One region of the Lysinibacillus sp. JNUCC 51 genome, then DNA from elsewhere that is predicted to be linked to it. Evidence: predicted binding sites of a transcription regulator. Region 1 holds the regulator's gene; the other holds the start of a gene.
What was found. The regulator CtsR, encoded in region 1, represses protease genes until heat stress. The targets are predictions, from matches to a motif close to ATGGTCAATAAAGGTCAAACA.
Positions count from the first base shown of each region.

Region 2: clpP (ATP-dependent Clp endopeptidase proteolytic subunit ClpP) is a predicted target of CtsR. The motif match lies at 2,435-2,455, and genes of this name have one in related genera.

Region 1 covers NZ_CP065545.1:2,540,844-2,545,271, reverse strand. Annotated here, with positions in the region: gene JNUCC51_RS12210 (ATP-dependent Clp protease ATP-binding subunit) at 1-580, opposite strand, end outside; gene mcsB (protein-arginine kinase McsB) at 570-1,679, opposite strand; gene JNUCC51_RS12200 (UvrB/UvrC motif-containing protein) at 1,676-2,221, opposite strand; gene JNUCC51_RS12195 (CtsR family transcriptional regulator) at 2,236-2,706, opposite strand; gene JNUCC51_RS12190 (DUF4870 domain-containing protein) at 2,910-3,215, opposite strand; gene JNUCC51_RS12185 (class I SAM-dependent methyltransferase) at 3,336-4,022, shown strand; gene corA (magnesium/cobalt transporter CorA) at 4,072-4,428, shown strand, end outside.
Region 2 covers NZ_CP065545.1:3,297,537-3,301,964, forward strand. Annotated here, with positions in the region: gene JNUCC51_RS15860 (hypothetical protein) at 1-1,680, opposite strand, end outside; gene clpP (ATP-dependent Clp endopeptidase proteolytic subunit ClpP) at 1,768-2,349, opposite strand; tRNA gene JNUCC51_RS15870 (tRNA-Arg) at 2,914-2,988, shown strand; gene JNUCC51_RS15875 (basic amino acid ABC transporter substrate-binding protein) at 3,494-4,282, shown strand.

The sequences.
Region 1 (4,428 bases):
TAACACGTGTAATTTCTTTGCTTCGACCAATAACTGGATCTAAAGTGCCTTCACGAGCAATTTGCGTTAAATCACGCGCAAGGCTATCTAGTGTTGGTGTATTGGCAGCCTGTGCAGCTTGTTGACCAGATTGAGCATTATCATTATTCCCTAATAACAATAGCACTTGCTGACGAGCCTTATTCAATCCGACACCAGCATTATTTAATACACGGGCCGCTATACCTTCACCTTCACGAATAAGCGCTAATAGTAAATGCTCTGTGCCGATATAGGAATGACCTAATTTACGTGATTCATCGACCGATAGTTCAATTACCTTTTTAGCTCGAGGTGTGTAGTGGACAATTGGACCAACATCCTCTTTACCTTTCCCTACAAGCTCCTCAATACCTGATTCAATCATTTGAGGACTAATATCAATGGCTTCTAATGCTTTTGCAGCAATACCGCCACCTTCACGGATAAGCCCTAATAGAATATGCTCTGTTCCAATTGATTCGTGTTTCCAACGAATTGCTTCCTCTTGTGCAAGCTGTAATACTTTTTGCGCGCGTTGTGTAAAACGATTAAACATCAAATGAATCCTCTCCTTTTCCCCGAATAATAGGCTTACTCATATTTTCTCGAGATAGTGCATCACGAAGCATTTCTGCTCGTACGCGATCTCGCTCCGTAGGTGGCAAAACGTCACCTGCGTAATTCTGTAAAAATCCAGGTTGCATACTTACTACACATTCGTTTAATTTAGTCGCTTTAATACCTTCAATTAACTGTAAATCTACTCCTAAACGAACATTAGATAGACAGGTAGCTGCTTCCTCACTCGTTAAAATTCGAGCATTTGTTAATGTTCCTAAAGCACGGTATACACGGTCTTCTAAGGCAAGCTCTGCTTTTTCCATTAACTTACCTCTTGCATGCCGTTCTTTTTGAATTATTTTTTCAGCGACGCTTTGGATATCCGCTAAAATATCATCCTCTGTTTTCCCTAGTGTAATCTGATTTGACACTTGGTAAACATTCCCTATATTTTCGCTACCCTCCCCATATATTCCTCTTACCGTCATGCCTAATCGTGTCATTGCATTAATGATTTGATTCATCTGACTCGTAAGTGTAAGGGCTGGCAGGTGCATCATGACGGATGCTCGTAAACCAGTACCAATATTTGTTGGACAACTCGTTAAATAACCAAATGTATCTCGAAATGCGTAAGGCAAAGCTTTCTCTAAGATACGATCAATTTTATTGGCCTGCTCGTATGCCTTTTGAAGTTGAAAACTCGCTGTCATACATTGAATGCGTAAATGGTCTTCTTCGTTCACCATAATGCTAGTTGATTCGTCATCAGATAAGAGCATGGAGCCAACTCGCTCTTTTTTTGCAAGCTGAGGACTAATCAGGTGCTTTTCCACAAGTATTTGACGCTGTAAAGACGTTAAGTCTTTAATAGCAAAATATGAATAATTTTCTCGAAGTTCTGTACTATCCTTGATTGCATGTGTAACTGCCTGTTCCACCTGTAATGCTTCATCCTCTGTAAAGGCTAACGGAAAACGATAACCATCTAAATTTCGAGCAAGGCGGATGCGTGTACTTATGACAATATCTGAATAATCATCCTCTACACTCATCCATATTGGTGTAGCACGTTCTAAAAACGACTCAATCATCACGACACATCACCACCTTCAAATTGTAGCTGCTTCTCAAGTTCCTTCGCTTCATCACGAAGCTTTGCTGCCTCTTCAAATTGTTCTTCATCTACAGCAGCCTTCATACGTTTACGAATGTCTTCGATTTGCTTTTTAATGACATACACATTATTTCGAGCACCGGGCATTTTCCCTATATGTTGAGGACCAGCCTGTATACGGTTAAAGAGCTTTGGTAAGTGCTCGCTAAAGGTGTCGTAACAGCTAGGGCATCCAAATTTACCTTCTTTTAAAAATTGTTTATACGTAAATCCACATTGTGGACATGTTTGCGGTTGTGGTGCCTGCTGTTTTTCACCCACTTGTTGTTGCTGCCATGTTGGGGAGCCAAACCAATTGGATAATAGCTGTTGAATAGATATTGGCTCTTGCTTAAATTCAGCATGAAATGGATTGAACTGCGAGGCGCAGACGTCACAATAATGGTGCTCCACCTTTTGACCACTTTGAACTTGTGTTACGGTAACTGTCGCATTACGCTGCTTACAATGTTCGCATATCATTTCCATCACCTCTTTTATTTTTGCTGTTCATATTTAATCGTTGTTAGCATCGCTCTTAAAATTTTTGATCGAATGTTGTCCCGTAACGGGAGTTGCAAATCGATAGTTGAGCGATCAACTGCTGCTAACATTATTTTCGCTTCTCGCTTTGAAATTACCTGCTCATCAATTAGTCGATAAACTAAATCTTCTGCCATTATTTGCGATGCACCACCTTCTATTTGCCTGAGGACATCGTCGATTAGATCAATTTGTGAATTCGCGCGGACACGTAAAATTCGAATGTATCCACCACCACCACGTTTGCTTTCAACAAGGTAACCTCGTTCGGCAGTAAATCTTGTATTAATTACATAATTTATTTGTGAGGGCACGCATTGAAATTTATCTGCGATTTCACTACGTTTTATTTCAATATGCCCTTCTCCACCTAATTCAAGTACTTGCTTTAAGTAGCCTTCTATGATGTCTGATATATTACGCATTTTAGGAATACACCTCGCTTACTTCACTGACTTTGACTATCTTTGACTTTCTTTGAGTATATTATACAAAACGCTTGAAAATAATTGCAATTAATTCGCACACAGAAAAATTAAAGTGTCCAACCCTTAGCTATAAGATACCCTTTTCAGCAATAGAAAAAACGCAAGCATATGCAATTAGCATATACTTGCGTCTATAAAAATTATACCCATCGACCAACAATTGGATAACGCCAAGACTCATCAGATAGAGCCTTCACAATACCGATAATCGGCGCAATAAAATACATAATACCAAAAACAATCAAGAACGGTATACCAATAAGCAGGAAGCTTAAAATACCCGAAATTGTAAGTAATACCACCATGACAACTTGGAACAATAAGGCTTGCACAGAAATACTCTTTACCTCTTCATCCGAGCTAATTAAGAAAAATATAATTGGTACTAACCATGGCGCAAAAAACGCACTTGCGTGTATGATTACCTTAGACCATTTTGTTTCCATTTATATCAACCCTTCCATTTAATTTTTTATTTTATGTACTACTATTTACGGACCTATCCCTTAAATAGTTTCAAATATAAATTGCATTTTAAAATTTTTTTGAAAGGCATGTGATACTCTATGGAATTTAATAACAAACTTGCAAATGAATACGAAAAAGGTATTCGTCGCACGCTACCTAGCTATGATGCAATGCTACGTTTAACACAAACCTTTTACCAATCTGAGTTACATGAAAAAGCTGAATTTTTAGTAGTTGGTTCAGGGATCGGCAATGAAATATTACAGCTCGCTGAGGAAAGACCTCATTGGTCATTTGTTGGCATAGATCCGTCAGAAGCGATGCTACAAATAGCCGGTGAACGTTTAAAATCCCTACCTAATAATATTTCTTTATATCAAGGAACTATACTCGATACTAAGCTACCTACAGTGAAGTTTGATGCAGCAAGCTGTGTATTAGTGCTTCACTTTATTCAAGATAATCAAGAGAAGCTTGCAACATTAAAAGAAATAGCGAATAATTTAAAGCCTGGTGCCCCATTTGTCCTCGTATCAAAATACGGGCAACCCGGTTCCTTAGAAACTGAGCTACAATTTGATTTATGGCGTGCTTATTGGCTACAGCATACAAAGCTAACACCATCAGACGTAGCGGAGATGGAGAAATCCATCCGTTCTCTTTCTTTTATGCCTGAAGAGGACATTTTATCACTACTACAGCAGGCAGGCTTTACAAAACCATCTAGATTCTTTGCGACTACTTTATTTGGTGGTTGGATATGTTATAAAGAAAGTTTTTTGTGAAAATATATATACCTGTTAGGATAGAATTAACAGAATTGAGGTGAATGCCGTGATACGTACAATTGGAATTACAAAAGACCAAAAGCTTATAAAAGATTTTCCGCTTGAAGATATACACAAAAACGAATTTGAATGGTACTGGGTCGATTTTAATTGTCCGACTGAAGAAGAAGAACTACTTTTAGATACATTTTTTCATTTCCATCCACTCGCTATAGAAGATTGTTTAATGCGTTTACAGCGGCCAAAGCTCGATTTTTATGATGATTTCCATTTCTTTGTTATCCAAAGAGTTAACGAAGAACTAACAGCTGAGGAAGTAAACATTTTTGTTTCTAATAAATTTATTGTTACATTTCATAAAAACGTAGCACCGGAAATAGATCGAGTACAAATGATGTTAGAA
Region 2 (4,428 bases), 760 kb from region 1:
AAGAGATGGAACGACAGAAAGAGAGGGCGAGGCGACGGAAGAAGAGCCGCGGCGGAAAGAAGAGCCGGAATGACGGTAGGAGACGCCGAAGCGACGGAAAGAAAAGCCAGAGTGATGGAAAGAAGAGTAGGAGTGACGGAAGGAAACGCCGAAGCGACGGAAAGAAGAGCCTAGGTGACGGAAAGAAAGGCCGGGATGACGGAAAGAAGAGTAGGAGTGACGGAAAGAAGAGTCAGAGCGACGGAAAGAAGAGTCGAAGCGACGGAAAGAAAAGCCGGAGTGACGGAAAGAAAAGGCTACGACGGAAAGAAAGGTCGAAGCGACGGAAAGAAGAGCTGGAACGACGGAAAGAAGAGTCGAAGCGACGGAAAGAAAAGCCGGAGTGACGGAAAGAAAAGGCTGCGACGGAAAGAAAGGCCGAAGCGACGGAAAGAAGAGCTGGAACGACGGAAAGAAGAGTCGAAGCGACGGAAAGAAAAGCCGGAGTGACGGAAAGAAAAGGCTGCGACGGAAAGAAAGGCCGAAGCGACGGAAAGAAGAGTTGGAACGACGGAAAGAGAAAGCAGCGACGGAAAGAAGAGCTGAGGCGACGGAAAAAAGGCCAAAGTGACGGAAAGAAGAGCCGAGGCGACGGAAAGAAAAGGCAGCGACAGAAAGAAGAGCCGAGGCGACGGAAAGAAAAGGCAGCGACAGAAAGAAGAGCCGGAACGACGGAAAGAAGAGTCGAAGCGACGGAAAGAAAAGGCTACGACGGAAAGAAAAGGCTACGACGGAAAGAAAGGTCGAAGCGACGGAAAGAAGAGCTGGAACGACGGAAAGAAGAGCCGGAACGACGGAAAGAAGAGTCGAAGCGACGGAAAGAAAAGCCGGAGTGACGGAAAGAAAAGGCTGCGACGGAAAGAAAGGCCGAAGCGACGGAAAGAAGAGTTGGAACGACGGAAAGAGACGGCTACGACGGAAAGAAAAGCCGAGGCGACGGAAAGAAAGGCTGCGGCGGAAAGAAGAGCCGGAATGACGGAAGGAAGAGTCGAAGCGACGGAAAGAAGAGTCGAAGCGACGGAAAGAAAAGCCGGAGTGACGGAAAGAAAAGGCTGCGACGGAAAGAAAGGCCGAAGCGACGGAAAGAAGAGTTGGAACGACGGAAAGAGAAAGCAGCGACGGAAAGAAGAGCTGAGGCGACGGAAAAAAGGCCAAAGTGACGGAAAGAAGAGCCGAGGAGACGGAAAGAAAAGGCAGCGACAGAAAGAAGAGCCGGAACGACGGAAAGAAGAGTCGAAGCGACGGAAAGAAAAGCCGGAGTGACGGAAAGAAAAGGCTACGACGGAAAGAAAGGTCGAAGCGACGGAAAGAAGAGCTGGAACGACGGAAAGAAGAGTCGAAGCGACGGAAAGAAAAGCCGGAGTGACGGAAAGAAAAGGCTACGACGGAAAGAAAGGTCGAAGCGACGGAAAGAAGAGCTGGAACGACGGAAAGAAGAGTCGAAGCGACGGAAAGAAAAGCCGGAGTGACGGAAAGAATGGCCAAAGCGACGGAAGGAAACGTCGGAGTGACGGAAAGGAAGGCCGAAACGACGGAAAGAAGAGTCGAAAAATCCGGAATGATGGATAGCAGAGCCAAAGTTGTGGATAGAAACGTCAAAATGATGGATAGAGTAGCCAAAATCGTGGATAGAAACGCCAAAATGATGGATAGCCCTTCAAATCATACATACATTGGATATCGAACAAAAAAAGACATCTCAGATATGATCTGGGATGCCTTTAACTTTTATTTGCGTTCCATAATTTGGTCGATTAAGCCGTATTCTTTTGCACGCTCAGCAGTCATGAAGTTATCGCGGTCTGTATCTCTTGCAATGACTTCAAGTGGTTGACCAGTGCGTTCTGATAAAATTCCATTTAATTTTTCACGTAAGAATAAAATACGTTTTGCAGCGATTTCGATTTCAGTTGCTTGACCTTGTGCACCGCCAAGTGGTTGGTGAATCATTACTTCAGCATTCGGTAATGCGAAACGTTTACCAGGTTCACCAGCAGCAAGTAGGAAAGCACCCATAGATGCTGCCATTCCGATACAAATTGTTTGTACTTGTGGCTTGATAATTTGCATTGTGTCATAAATTGCCATACCTGCAGTGATAGATCCACCTGGTGAGTTAATGTAAAGATGGATATCTTTTTCTGGATCTTCTGCTTGTAGGAATAGAAGTTGAGCAACAATTGAGTTAGCAACGTTGTCGTCAATTGCACTTCCTAATAAGATGATACGGTCTTTTAGTAGTCGTGAATAGATGTCATAGGCACGTTCACCACGACTTGTTTGTTCAATAACTGTAGGAATTAAATTCATGTTAAATCCTCCTTAAAAAACTAAATTCGGTTACTTTTGCTGAAAACTTCCTTTGTATTTCAGCTGTATCCTTATCATACACATTATAGTCAGGGAAGGTCAAATATTAACCCTGTTAAAGTAAAATAATTTAAATCAATTTCACCTTGCAGTAATGTAACTGGGCGCATCACTTTCGCTACAGAAAACATTTGCCGCTGACGCATTGCCTTTGCCTTGGCTGCAAAAACATTTACCGTTGTCGCTTCGCTTCCACGCCGATAGAGAATGCTGAGGACGCCCTCTTCGCACAGATAAACAGTGTGCTCGCATAATTAAAAATCCGTGACATCCGCTGGAGGATTGTCTATATTCTCTAGGTATTTTGACACTAATTGAATAAAGATAAAAAAAGTTAAAATGTTTTGCATTCTATAGTTGAAATATGAGCCATACGTTTGTATAATTGATAAGGTCATAAGTTAAAGTACAGTACACTATTTTGCAGGTATGCTTCACATGAGGGTTATCTACATCATGCTTTTTCGTAAAGCCTAGGGTGAGTACTTTTTTTTTTGTTTAATTGCCCTCGTGGTGTAATGGATAACACGTAAGATTCCGGTTCTTGCACTGGGGGTTCGATTCCCTCCGAGGGCGCCATTTTACTGATTATTTGATATACTTTAATAACTCAATTCTCCTAATAAGTAGTTTAGCAGCCTGCTTAGTGGGGAAATGAGAAGGAAAAATAATGGTAATATTGCCTAGTAGGCATTATTCCCGTATTTGTTCCTTTCAAACCTTCAAGAAAGCAACAACTCCAAATTATTTTTTAGTGAACATACTGTACGTGAGGACTAGTTATTCTAGTCGAAGAAAAAGAATCCTATCTGAGGGGATTCTTTTTTTTTGTAAAAATATCTAACTTTAGCATAATTAATGGATGTATAAATATTCATTATTTATGTTATTTTTGGTTTATTAAGCTTATTTTTACTACATAAAACTGATTTGAATAAATTATTATTAAATAATAATTACTTTTATGCAAAATGATATTGTCTAAAGAGACTAATGTCACTATAATTGACCTAATAGTCTAATATTTCCGAATTAATAAAATATTAATCGTGTTTCGGAAAAAATCGAATTAGGGGGAGTAGATATGAAAAGAAGTTTATCTGTGTTACTTGCGGTCTTAGCAGCATTTGCGCTAGCTCTAGCGGGTTGTGGTGCGAAAGAAAAGACATCATCGGGTGGCGAATCATCTGGAGATGGTAAGAAAGTTTATAAAGTAGGGACAGAAGCGACTTTTGCACCATTCGAATCACTTGATGATAAAGGAAATGTTGTAGGATTTGATGTTGATATTTTGCAGGCGATTGCAGATGAAATGGGCTTTGAAGTAGAATGGCAAAATATTGGATGGGAGCCTGTATTCCAAACGGTTAAAAATGGTGAAACAGATATCGGTGCAGCAGGGATCTCAGTAAATGAAGAGCGTAAGGAAACTTTTGACTTTACAGATCCATATTTTGAATCTCAATTATTAATTGTTGTAAAAGAAGATTCTAAGGTTAAATCGTTAGCAGATTTAAAAGATAAAAAGATTTCAGTACAAATTAATGCAACAGGCCATCAAGCTGCGAAAAAGCTACAAGGTGATTCAAGTCCAAATATTATGGCGTTTGAAAATCAGCCAGTTGCTATCAAAGAAATGTTAAATGGCAACGTAGATGCGACGATTGGTGATAATGCGGTAATTTATGAATATATCAAAGCTCACCCAACGGAGAAGCTTAAAGTTATCGAAGATGATGCTTTTGAAAAAGAATACTATGGATTTATGGTTCAGAAGGGGAATACAGAGCTTTTAAATAAGTTAAATGAAGGTCTGAAAAAGATTAAAGAGAACGGAAAATTAAAAGAAATTACAGGTATAGACTTTAAGTAATAAACGACTTTATGAAGGGGTTGTCCTAAAAGAAATTCTATATATTGAAAAAAGGTAAAAATTAGCGCAGACTCCTCTGTGAAATAGAGGACAAGACCCAGCTGAGATGGTGTAAAACTGATTTTACGACTGGAGTACACTGATGC